3 regions of the Rhizobium sp. CIAT894 genome follow, and region 3 is predicted to be linked to each of the others. Evidence: riboswitches for the same ligand, from Rfam matches in the RefSeq annotation. Region 3 holds a riboswitch; each other region holds the start of a gene.
The links. A riboswitch is a leader RNA that binds a small molecule or an ion and turns the genes downstream of it on or off. The one in region 3 is predicted to bind cobalamin.
Positions count from the first base shown of each region.

Region 1 (3,819 bases), 270 kb from region 3:
AGCCTATCAACACGGGCATCCACGCCGGCGGTCGCAGCATGAGCACTCATGCCCATGTCCCCCTTGCGACCCAAAACGCGCAGATGCAGTGTGTCTGCGATGTGTGAATAAATCATAAAGTAGAATGGGATACGGGAACGGACCGGCTCCTATTCCGGGACGGCCGGCCTTGATCGCCGAGAGCGGTCTTTCATGCGGAATTAAGGGCTGTTTTCCGCCATGGCCTCTTCGGGCTCGGTCCGGCGATGCTTGCGGCGGCGCGTCGTCAGTTCCGCGCCGGCATCACGCGGCAGGCGCAGGAAGGTGATGCAGGCCAGCGCCGAGATTGCCGAGACGCTGAAGAAGGCGATGTGAAAATCCGAAACCAGCAGCCTGCCGCCGTGAAAACCGCTCGAAATTTCGAGGATACCGCCGGCAATCGCCACACCCATCGCCATCGAGATGCGCTGGGCGACGGCATTGATCGCGGTCGCCTGGCTGCTGTCGGCATCGTCGACATCGCCGAAGGCCATGGCGTTGACGCCCGAAAAGGCCATGGAGCGGAACAGGCCGCCGATCAGCAGGCAGGCCATGATCAGCGGCAGCGGCGTTGCAGCGGTGAAGAACCCGTTGATGCCGAGGAAGATGGCCGCCAGCAAAGTGGTGATCGATATGACAGTGCGGAAGCCGAAGGCATTGAAGGTGCGCGAGGCGGCGAATTTCGACCCCATGGAGCCGAGCGCGCTGACGAAGGTGACCGAGCCCGATTGCAGCGGCGTCAGGCCGAAGCCGAGTTGCAGCATCAGCGGCATCAGAAAGGGCAGGGCGCCGAGCCCCATACGGAAATTGGAGGCGCCGAGGATCGCCGCCCGGAACATCGGGTAGCGGAACATTTTCGGATCGAGAAGCGGATAGGCGGCGCGGCGGGCATGCAGGAGATAGAGGAGGCCGGCAAGAATGCCGATTGCCACCGTGACGTAACCGTAGATGACGGGCACGGCCGGCAGGCTGATGACCGACAGGCCGAAGACGAAGCCGGAAAAGCCGATGCCGCAGAGGAAGAAGCCCGGAAAATCCATCGGCCGCGGACTGCGCGGCTCGACTGCCGGCAGGAAACGCGTGACGAGGATGACGCCGGCGACGCCGATCGGGACGTTGATCCAGAAGATCCAGTGCCAGGTGAGATAGGTGGTGAGGAAACCACCGATCGGCGGCCCCATGATCGGGCCGATCAGCGCGGGAATGGTGAGCCAGGCCATGGCATCGACCAGTTCATGACGCGGCGTTCCCCGGACCAGGAGCAGGCGGCTGACAGGCGTCATCATCGAGCCGCCGGCTCCCTGGATCAGGCGCGAGACGACGAAGGCAGCGATGGAATTGGAAAAGGCGCAGGCGACCGAGCCGATCATGAAGACGAAGATCGCCAGACGGAAGACGTTACGTGCGCCGAAACGATCCGACATCCAGCCGCTGATCGGAATGAAGATCGCCAGCGCCACGAGATAGCTGGTGACGGCAAGCTTCAGCGCGATCGGCGACGTGCCGATATCGACGGCGATGGCCGGCAGGCTGGTGGCGATCACGGTCGAATCCATCTGTTCCATGAACAGGGCGACCGCGAGGATCATGGGCGTCAGGCGGGGCACGGGCAACCGGGATGCTGCGAGGGACTGCATCGTGCATACGCCTTCGGCGGTGATAAGGCCATAGAAACGATCGATGAAGGGGTTTTTCGAGCCGCTTCAAACCGCCGCGGGTGGGGCTCGCTATTGCGCTTCGGCTTGCCGCGGCATCCGTTTCCTGAAATAGATGCGCCGTCAGGTGCCCGCCGGTGAGGCGGGAGAATCGGGAATCCGGTGCGAGACCGGAACGTGCCCAACGCTGTAAGGCCGACGCCTGCCGCATCATTACGCCACTGGCTTTTGCCGGGAAGGCTGCGGCAGACGGATGACGCCAAGTCAGAAGACCGGCCTGCCAAGATAGACCCAACCCGCGCGGACGGCGGGCGGTTGCGTTGTTGGGGATTTGACGATGCGACCCTTTGATGAGGATGCCCTGTCAGTGGCGTCCGGTTTTTCCTTGGCCGAACGCGAGGCCGTTTATCACGCGATCATGACGCGGCGCGACGTGCGCAGCCAGTTCCTGCCCGACCCCTTGCCCGACGATGTCGTGGCGCGGCTGCTGACGGCTGCCCATCACGCGCCCTCCGTCGGCTTCATGCAGCCGTGGAATTTCATTCTGGTGAAAAGTCCAATTGTGCGAACGCGCATCCGGGAGGCTTTTGCCAAGGCCAACGAGGAGGCGGCATTGATGTTCGAGGGCGAGCGGCGGCAGGCCTACCGCTCCCTGAAGCTCGAAGGCATCGTCGAGGCGCCGCTCGGCATATGCGTAACCTGCGATCCCACCCGCAGCGGCAGCGTGGTGCTGGGGCGCACGCACAATCCCAGGATGGATAGCTATTCGACAGTGTGCGCGATCCAGAATCTCTGGCTTGCGGCCCGCGCCGAAGGGATCGGCATCGGCTGGGTCAGTATCTTTCGGGAAGGCGACCTGAAGACCATTCTCGGCATACCCGAGCATGTCGAGGTGGTCGCCTGGCTCTGCGCCGGTTTCGTCGATCGGCTCTACGACGAGCCGGAACTTTCCGTCAAAGGCTGGCGGCAGCGGCTGCCGCTCGAGGAACTCGTGTTTCACGACGGCTGGGGACGGAGCGAGCGCTGAACGGCGTCGCTTCGAACCCGGCTCGGCCAATCACTGCTGTTGCGGCTGCGGCCCCGGCGTTGCCGGATTGGCGAGGTCGATCGAACCCTGATCGCCGGCGAGGAATTGCGGGCCGACCTGCCGGACCTTGTTCTGTGCGGGGTCATAGGGACGATCGGGAACGGATGGCTGCGGGGCTGTTGCTGCCGCAGTATCTTTTACCGGCGGATTGGTGCGGATGGTGGTGATCGAGCCCTGCTGCGGCGGTTCGCTTAACGTCTGCTTGCCGCGCATCTCATCGTAATAGGCGGTGAGATTGCAGGCGCAGGAGGACTTTTCGCCGGGCGAGCGGTTCTTGTAGGCGAAGGCGTTCTTCATGGCGCTGTAAGGCGTGCCGGTTGCGACCGAGATCATGTTCGAGGCTTCGGTGCTGGTCACGTCGCGATAGAACAGTTCGGTCTCGATGCCGGGACACATCTTGGCGCAGGTCTGGGCATCGCGGCCGAAATCGACCGAGGTGGCGTTCGAGCTGATCGGGAAGAAGCCACCGTCGCAGCTGCGCACACACATGGTGCTGATGGGAGAGAGCATATCCGCCCGCGGCAGGCCGTAACGCGGATCGACCTCTCCACCGCCGCCGAGCGGAATGAAGGTGTCGCCGCGCATCGCCTGTTCCTCGATGCTGGGGGCGGGATCGTCGGCGCTGCGTTCGGACGGCGCATAGAAATTTTCGCTGTTGCAGCCGTTGCGCTCCAGAGCGGCCATCAGTTCCCGGCGCGCGCCGTCATCGCCCTGGCTGCGCAGTTCGTCGCGCCGATCCTGGAGATAGCGGATATTGTCGATCATCCGGGCTTCTGCCTGCGAGAGTTCTGAGCAATAATCGGCATTCTCGCCGCCGATCACGACCATGCTCCCCGAGGTGCAGCCGTAGCTGCGCAGATCGTTGCGAACCTTGCGCAGCTCGAGGTTCTGCTCGGCCATGGCGCTGGAATATTGGCGCGCTTCCGGGCCGTTGCCGTTGCCGATCGATCGCGGCAGGTCCGCGAGGCGGCCGCGCAGGTCGTTGCAGATAGCGCTGGACTGCGCGGCGGCGGGCGATGCCAACGCAAGAAGAAGGACAAGAGAGAGGTTTCGGCGTTT
Region 1 covers NZ_CP020947.1:2,425,619-2,429,437, reverse strand. Annotated here, with positions in the region: gene RHEC894_RS12005 (MFS transporter) at 201-1,607, opposite strand; cobalamin riboswitch at 1,782-1,969, shown strand; gene bluB (5,6-dimethylbenzimidazole synthase) at 2,011-2,700, shown strand; gene RHEC894_RS11995 (DUF2865 domain-containing protein) at 2,731-3,819, opposite strand, start outside.
Region 1: it holds a riboswitch for cobalamin, as region 3 does, so the genes downstream of both, bluB (5,6-dimethylbenzimidazole synthase) here and RHEC894_RS13430 (ABC transporter substrate-binding protein) in region 3, are expected to answer to the same signal.

Region 2 (3,819 bases), 130 kb from region 3:
TTGAGGCTATAGGCAAAAACCGGCAGTGGCCTGAGACCCTGCGCCTGCAAGGCTTCGATCAGCGCTTCGATTGGCTGGGTTTCGCCGCTCTGCACGAGGGCGCGGTAGAAGCTGATGGCGATTGTCGGGGGTTCAAATCGCTCCTCCGCTACCATACCCCCCTCTGTCCTGCCGGACATCTCCCCCACAAGGGGGCAGATGTCCGGCAGGACAGAGGGGGGCATCCCACGTTCGACGCACGAAGGTCGCGCGACATGCGAACCGGCAACCCGCCGCCATTCCTCCACCCCGATCAGCCCCCGCCCCGGCCACCAGATACCGGCTTTCATCAGAGGCACCGCCGGCGCCGGCTTCTCCTCGCCCGACAGCATCGCCCCGGCATAATCGAGAAAGGCGCGCGCATTGGCGTCACCGCCCTCGATCAGATAGGCCCAGAGCGCATCGAGATCATCGGAGGCGATATTCGAAAAGGGCGCCAGCCCTGCATCCGGCCTGGCGTCACCCGGCAACACAGCAATCAGCGTGCCATTGCGAGCCGCACACGCATGCAGCGCCTCCAGCGCGTAGCGGAAATAGCTGGCGCCGCCGAGCGCACGCACGACGATGAACCTGGCGTGGCGCGCCGTGCGCTCGACATAGGTATCGACAGACATCGGATGCTTCAGGCTCATCAGGCTGGCGAGCCTTAATGTATGGCCGATCGCCCCACCGGCATGAGCCGCAGCGATTGCCGCAAGCTCGCTGTCGGCAGCCGACAGGAACAGGATATCGCCCGGCGTTTGCCCAAGGTCGATCGCCTCCTCGCCGTCGCTGATCGTTCCCTGTTGGGCCAGAAGCAGATGCATGGGTTTACGCCAGCGCCTCGATCGCCGCCCTCACCGCGCCCTCATCCATTTCGTGCAGGCCGATGACGACGAGGCGCGTGGCGCGCGTTTCGCCAGGGCCCCAGGCGCGGTCGAAATAATGGTCGATGCGACTGCCGACCGCCTGGAGCTGCAGGCGCATCGGCTTGCCCGAAACATCGACAAAGCCCTTGAGGCGCAGCACGTCATGCGTCGAGATGATTGTTTTCAGCGCCTCGACGAAACCGGCTGGATCGGCAACGGCGCCGAGTTCGACGACGAAGCTGTCGAATTCATCGTGATCGTGCGGCGCGCCGTCCTCATGCTCCAGCTCGTGATGCGACTTGCGGTTGGCGATATCATCCTCCGTGCCGATGCCGAGGCCGAGCAGGACGCCGGCCGGCACTTCGCCGTTTTTCGCCTCGATCATCACCGGCTTGCGCGCGGTGCGGGAAGCGACTTCGTCACGGACGCGGCCAAGGCCGGCGACGTCGATCAGGTCTGTTTTGTTGAGCACGATGAGATCGGCGCAAGTGAGCTGATCCTCGAACAACTCCTCGATCGGGCTTTCGTGATCGAGCGATTCATCCTCGGCGCGCCGCGCATCGACGGCATCATGGTCGTCGGCGAAGCGGCCGGCGGCAACAGCCGCGCTGTCCACCACCGTGACGACGCCGTCGACGGTCACCTGGGTGCGAATGTCGGGCCAGTTGAAGGCGGCCACCAGCGGCTGCGGCAAGGCAAGCCCCGAGGTTTCGATGACGATATGGTCGGGCCGCTGCTCCCGTTCCAGAAGCTTCGTCATCGTCGGAATGAAATCGTCGGCAACGGTGCAGCAGATGCAGCCATTGGTGAGCTCGATGATATCGTCCTCGGTGCAGTTCTCAGCGCCGCAGCCTTTCAGCACCTCGCCATCGACACCGAGATCGCCGAACTCGTTGATGATGAGCGCAATCTTCTTGCCCCCGGCATTGGTGAGCAGGTTGCGGATCATCGTCGTCTTGCCGGCGCCGAGGAAGCCGGTGATGACGGTTGCGGGAATCTTCTGCTGGTTCATGGATTTAACCCTTCATTTTCAGCGGCAGGCCCGCCGCGATAAAATAGACTTCGGCGGCCTTCGCCGCGATCGATTGGTGCAGCCGGCCGGCATGATCGCGAAAATCCCGCGCCATGCGATTGTCAGGCACGATGCCGAGGCCGACCTCGTTGGAAACGAAAACGAGCCGCGCCTTCGCGTCAGGCAGGAAATCAGCGAGCGCTGTAAACTCCGCTGTCATATCCCGCTCCTCCATCATCAGATTGGTGACCCAGAGCGTCAGGCAGTCGATCAGCACGATACGCCCCTCGCCGTCGATGGCGGCAAGCTTGCCGACGAGATCGAGCGGCTCCTCATGCGTCGTCCAGGAAGGGCCGCGGTCGGCCCTGTGCTGGGCAATGCGCGCCTGCATCTCGTCGTCCCATGCCCTCCCGGTCGCGAGATAGTGGCGGTCGAGGCCGGTTGAAACGACAAGGTTTTCGGCGAAGCGGGATTTGCCGGAGCGTGCGCCGCCGAGGATAAAGGTGGTGTTGGTGGAAGCGATCGTCATACGCCAGCGCCCCCGCTAGAGAGGGCGCGGCGGTGCCACATCCCTCTTCTCCCCAGCGGGGAGAAGGTGCCGGCAGGCGGTTGAGGGGGTGAACGGCGAAGCCGCGAATGCACTGAGCACAAGCGAAGGGCAAAATGACGGGGGCGCCGTCCGCCCCCCTCATCCGACCCTTCGGGCCACCTTCTCCCCGCGGGGGAGAAGGGGAAATCCATGCGCACCGCACCAGGCCGCACCGAATTCAATCGTTCAGCCAAAACAACCTCCGTGCTGGCAGCGGGACTCTTGCCCAAGGGTGGGCTCCTCGCCCGGCACGAATGGCAGGTCTCCTGGCTCGCGGTTATCGGCCGCGATCGGGGCGGACCGGACACCGGTCGCCCCTGATCGTGCCAGCAGATCTGCCTCGCCTTCCCGGCCGCATCGGTGAAGAGGTGGACGATTCGTAGAGATAGAGGCGTCCGACCCCGGTTGATCACCATGCATGTCCAGTGGCTTTTCCGGCATGTCGCCCATCCGGCCCGCCTGCGCCATTGCAAGGGTCGGCCGGAAGCGCTCGATGCCGGATGGAAGACCCTGACCGCTCTACAGTCGCGGGGTCGGCTGTGATGAAGGCGCCCGGCTTGGGTCCGCCCCGTCACATTCCCTTTTCATCCGGAAGGGCGCTACACCGATCCGGAACCATCCGTTGAGGGATGGTTAGGCAAGCCCGGGGGTGAAGTCAACCGGCCTTGGCGGCCGGCAAACCGCCGGCAAGGTGGAATGGTCACCCAAACACGACTTACTCCACCAGAAATATCGTCTTTTATCAGAGGCTTACGTCATAAATATTTGACCCTCACGCCGGCTTTTCGCCGCAATTGCACGGCAAGCGGACTGCGCCACCGCCCTTGACCGGGTCTCTCCCCGCCTAGTTGTCTAGCCATGCTTATGAAATTGGATCGGCGCCGTCTGCGCGCGCTGCGTATTTTCTTTGATCCGGAGCGGCTGCGTGCGCTGACCCGACGCAGCGAGGTCGGCCTGTCGCTCGCGGGCGCCATCGTCGGCATCGCCTCGGGCCTTGCCGTCACCGCCATGAGCTTCGTCTCCAATGAATTGCACCAGCTGGTCTTCGGCATATCAGACGATGAAAGGCTGAGCTCGTCTGCCATCGACGACAAGCTGCTGCTGCTCGCTGCCCCCGTCGCCGGCGGCATCCTGCTTGGACTGCTGCTTTTCATCCTGGCGAAGCGACGCAAGAAGCCGATGGTCGATCCGATCGAGGCCAATGCGCTGCATGGCGGCCGCCTGTCCTTGACCGACAGCATCATCGTTGCCGTGCAGAACCTGATCTCCAACGGTTTCGGCGCCTCCGTCGGGCTGGAAGCCGGCTATACCCAGCTTGCCGCCGGCCTCGC
Region 2 covers NZ_CP020947.1:2,565,314-2,569,132, forward strand. Annotated here, with positions in the region: gene cobN (cobaltochelatase subunit CobN) at 1-845, opposite strand, end outside; gene cobW (cobalamin biosynthesis protein CobW) at 850-1,899, opposite strand; gene cobU (bifunctional adenosylcobinamide kinase/adenosylcobinamide-phosphate guanylyltransferase) at 1,904-2,428, opposite strand; cobalamin riboswitch at 2,727-3,123, opposite strand; gene RHEC894_RS12745 (chloride channel protein) at 3,347-3,819, shown strand, end outside.
Region 2: it holds a riboswitch for cobalamin, as region 3 does, so the genes downstream of both, cobU (bifunctional adenosylcobinamide kinase/adenosylcobinamide-phosphate guanylyltransferase) here and RHEC894_RS13430 (ABC transporter substrate-binding protein) in region 3, are expected to answer to the same signal.

Region 3 (3,819 bases):
CGGTCCGACGAGGAAGCGGGCGGCATGCGGAATGACCAGGCCGACGAACCCGATCGAGCCGACCATGCTGACGACGCTTGCCGTCATCGCCGCCGTCAGGCCGAACAGCAGGATCTGGACGCGGCGCACGGCAATGCCGAGCGAGGCGGCGGCATCCGTGCCGAAGGCGAAGGCGTCGAGCGCCCGGACATGCGCCATGCAAATGAGGAAACCGGCAAGCGCGATCGGCACCGAGAGATAGACATCCGGCCAGCGCACGCCGCTGAGCGAACCCAGAAGCCAGAACAGTATGCCGCGCGCCTGCTCGGCATTCGCCGATGTCGTGACGATATAAGAGGTCAGCGCATTGAAGAGCTGCGAGCCGGCGACGCCGCACAGGATGATGCGCTCGCCGGTTCCCCCAACCCCCGTCGCCAGGAAGCCGACCAGCAAAAAGGCGACGACTGCACCGATGAAGGCGCCGCTCGACAGGCCGAGAACACCGTAGCCGAAGCCGAGGATCATCACGCAGACAGCCCCCGTCGAGGCGCCGGCGGAGATGCCGAGCACATAGGGTTCGGCCAGCGGATTGCGTAGCAGCGCCTGCAGCACGGCGCCGCAGAGCGAGAGCGACGCGCCGGCGCTGGCAGCAACCAGTGCCCGGCTCAGCCGATAATCCCAAACGATGCCCTGGTGAATACGGCTGAGTTCGAATTGCGTGCCGAACAGCCGGTTGGAGACCGCCTCCGCTGTGGTCGCCAGCGGGATCGCGATCTCGCCGATCGAAACGGCAAGGCTGATCATCAGCCCGAGAAGAAGGAAGGCAGCAATGGTGAGCGCGCCGAGCGCCCACCATCCCTGCTGCCTGACCGACATTGCCGTCACTGCGACAGGCCGAAGGACTTGATGCCCTCCGCCAATGTCTCGATGCCGTCGATCGTGCGGATCGTCGGGTTCATCGATTGCGCGTCCATCATCACGAAGTGCTTGTTCTTGACCGCATCCAGTTCCTTGACGACAGGATCGTTCTGGAGGAAATCGATCTTCACCTTGGGATCGTCGGCGGCGTAGCGGCGCCGGTCCATGGTGGCGAGCACGATGACGGCGGGGTTCGCCTCGGAAATGGTTTCCCAGCCGACCAGCGGCCATTCCTCCTCGGTCGTGACGACATTCCTGGCGCCGATCGTCTTCAGGATATAGGCAGGCGCGCTGTTCTTGCCAGCAATGAAGGCGTCGCCATTGACCTCCTTGCTGGAGAACCAGAAGACGACCGGCAGGTTCTTGCCCGCTGCGCCCGATATCGAAGCCACAGCATCGGCCTCGCGCTTCTTCAGCTCGGAGATCAGCGCATCGCCGCGCTCCTTCACGTCGAAAATTTCAGAGAGTTCGGCGATTTCACGATAGATCAGCTCCATCGTGAACAGCTCCTTGCGCACGCCGTCGCCGCCATCGGTGTTGACCTTGGCGACGCAATCAGCCGGCGAAAGATAGGTGTTGATGCCGAGATCCTCGAACTGCTCGCGCTTGCCGACCGAGCCCTGCGCGCCGACATGCCATTCGAACTCGGCCGCCACCAGGTCGGGCTCTTGCCCGACGACGGATTCGAAGCTCGGATCATTGTCGGCAAGACGCTTTATCTTGCTGTTGGCGTCGGCATATTGCGGCAGCACCGGACCGACCCAGACGGCCGTGCCTGTGATTTTCTCGGCAAGGCCAAGCGAGAAGAGAATTTCGGTCATGCCCTGGCCGATCGAAACGATCTTCGACGGCGCCTTCTGGAACGTTACTTGTTGACCGCAATTGGTGATGGTCAAAGGATATTGGGTGGCGGCAAGGCTCGGTGCCGCAAGGCCGATCAGCCCGAAGGCAAATGTCATGGTGGCGAGAATCTGGCGCATGAAAAACCTCGATTGAAGGGAAAAAGTACGGTTATGCCGCACATGCGGCCGAAGGCACGCTGAGACGTGCGCTAACCGCAGGAGGCCCAATCGAGACGGATGCATGCCGGAATTCGGCGAAGGTTCAGAAGGTCAATCATGTCTGCTCCTTGTCCGGGCATCCCCGCCCGGTTGATTGGATCGTGATTGACGGCAGGTCTCCTGGCTTGCGGATATCCGTCGTTTCATCCGCCTTCCCGCGATATATCGCAGTGGCGGGGCTATCAGCCCTTCAGAGATGGCCGGTCGCTGGCCACAGCTGAGATGATCGACAATCCGCTTACAGTTGCGGGGGCAGCCACGGTCTCGGTCCCTACTGGGTCGTCCTCACCGTGTTCCCTATTAATCCCCTTGGAGTCATCTTCAGGGAACCGTCACACCCAGTTACGTCGCCGGCCTGGGCGACGTCAATGATTATTGCGGGGATAGGGTTGGGGTGGGTGAGAAATGGCGACGGAACGGGGAGCGCTGTTGGCCGGTGCAATGCCAGCATCCTCGCCTCCTCAGGATACGGCGTTCGTAAGCGTTAGCGCCGCCTTCTCAGTTCCAGCTATCGCGGGCGCGGCATCCGCCAACGCCCCTCATGCTGAGGTGCGCAGCCCGCAAGGGCGAAGCCTCGAAGCACGCGCCGCAGCGCTGCTCCCCCGCGTTCCTACAACGCATCCAGCGGGATCTTCAGATACCGCCGGCCGTTCTCCTCCGGCTCCGGCAATCTGCCTCCCCGAATATTCACCTGCAGCGCGTGCAGCATCAGCTTCGGTTTCGGCAGCGTACGGTCTCGCGCCTGGCGCAACGCCACGAAGCCGGCCTCGTCGATGCCTGATATATGCGGATTGGCGCGCTTCTGGGCGGCTATCGTGCTTTCCCAGCGCGGGTGGCGGCCGCCAGGCTGATAGTCGTGGCCGGAAAAGAGCCGGGTCTCCTCGGGCAGCGACAGGATGGCCTGGATCGAGCGCCAGAGGGCGCTGGCGCTGCCGCCGGGAAAATCGGTGCGCGCCGTGCCGGAATCCGGTGTGAATACAGTGTCGTGCACGAAGGCGGCGTCGCCGATGACATAGGTCACCGAGGCAAGCGTATGGCCGGGCGAGAACATCACGTGGGCTTTAAGCCCGCCGATCTCGAAAGTGTCGCCATCGGCAAACAGCCGGTCCCATTGCGAGCCGTCGGTTTCGAGTGCCGGCCAGTTGTAGATTTCCTTCCAGAGCACCTGGACGTCGGTGACATGGGCGCCGATCGCCGTCGGTGCGCCGGTCTTTCCTTTGAGGTAGTGCGCGGCGGAGAAATGATCGGCATGCGGATGCGTGTCGAGAATCCACTCGACCGCCAGTTCCTCGCTTTCGATATAAGCGAGGATGGCATCGGCGTTGGAAGTTCCCGTCGCCCCCGACATCTCGTCGAAATCGAGCACCGGGTCGATGATGGCGCAGCCTTTCGTCGCGGGATCGGAAACGACATATTGCACGCTGCATGTGTGAGGTTCGAAGAAGGCCTTCACCGCGGGCGCCTGCCCTGCCCGCTTCTCCAGCCAGCGGCGTGCGCCGGCAAGATCGAAGCCGAGGTTTTGACCGAAGGCTTGAACATCCCCGGCCTTCATGCGCCCATCCAGCACCTCGCCCAGCGCGTAGAGCGTCAGCGCCCGTGTGCCGCTCTTGCAATGGGCGACGACCGGTCCCTTCGCCTCGGCCATCGCCGCCTGGAAGGCGCGGATATCGGCCTCGGTGATTTCGGCCCCCTTCACCGGCACGAAGCTGTAGGCGAGCCCGGCGGCGGCGGCGGAAGCCTTCTCCGCGGCATTGCCGGGTTGCCCCGGCTCCTCGCCATCCGGCCGGTCATTGATGACGGCGGTAAAGCCGTCTGCTGCAAAAGCGGCAAAACCGGCGGCATCGGGCTGCCCCGCGACCGA
Region 3 covers NZ_CP020947.1:2,694,580-2,698,398, forward strand. Annotated here, with positions in the region: gene RHEC894_RS13425 (iron ABC transporter permease) at 1-855, opposite strand, end outside; gene RHEC894_RS13430 (ABC transporter substrate-binding protein) at 861-1,877, opposite strand; cobalamin riboswitch at 2,051-2,307, opposite strand; gene blh (bifunctional sulfur transferase/dioxygenase Blh) at 2,569-3,819, opposite strand, start outside.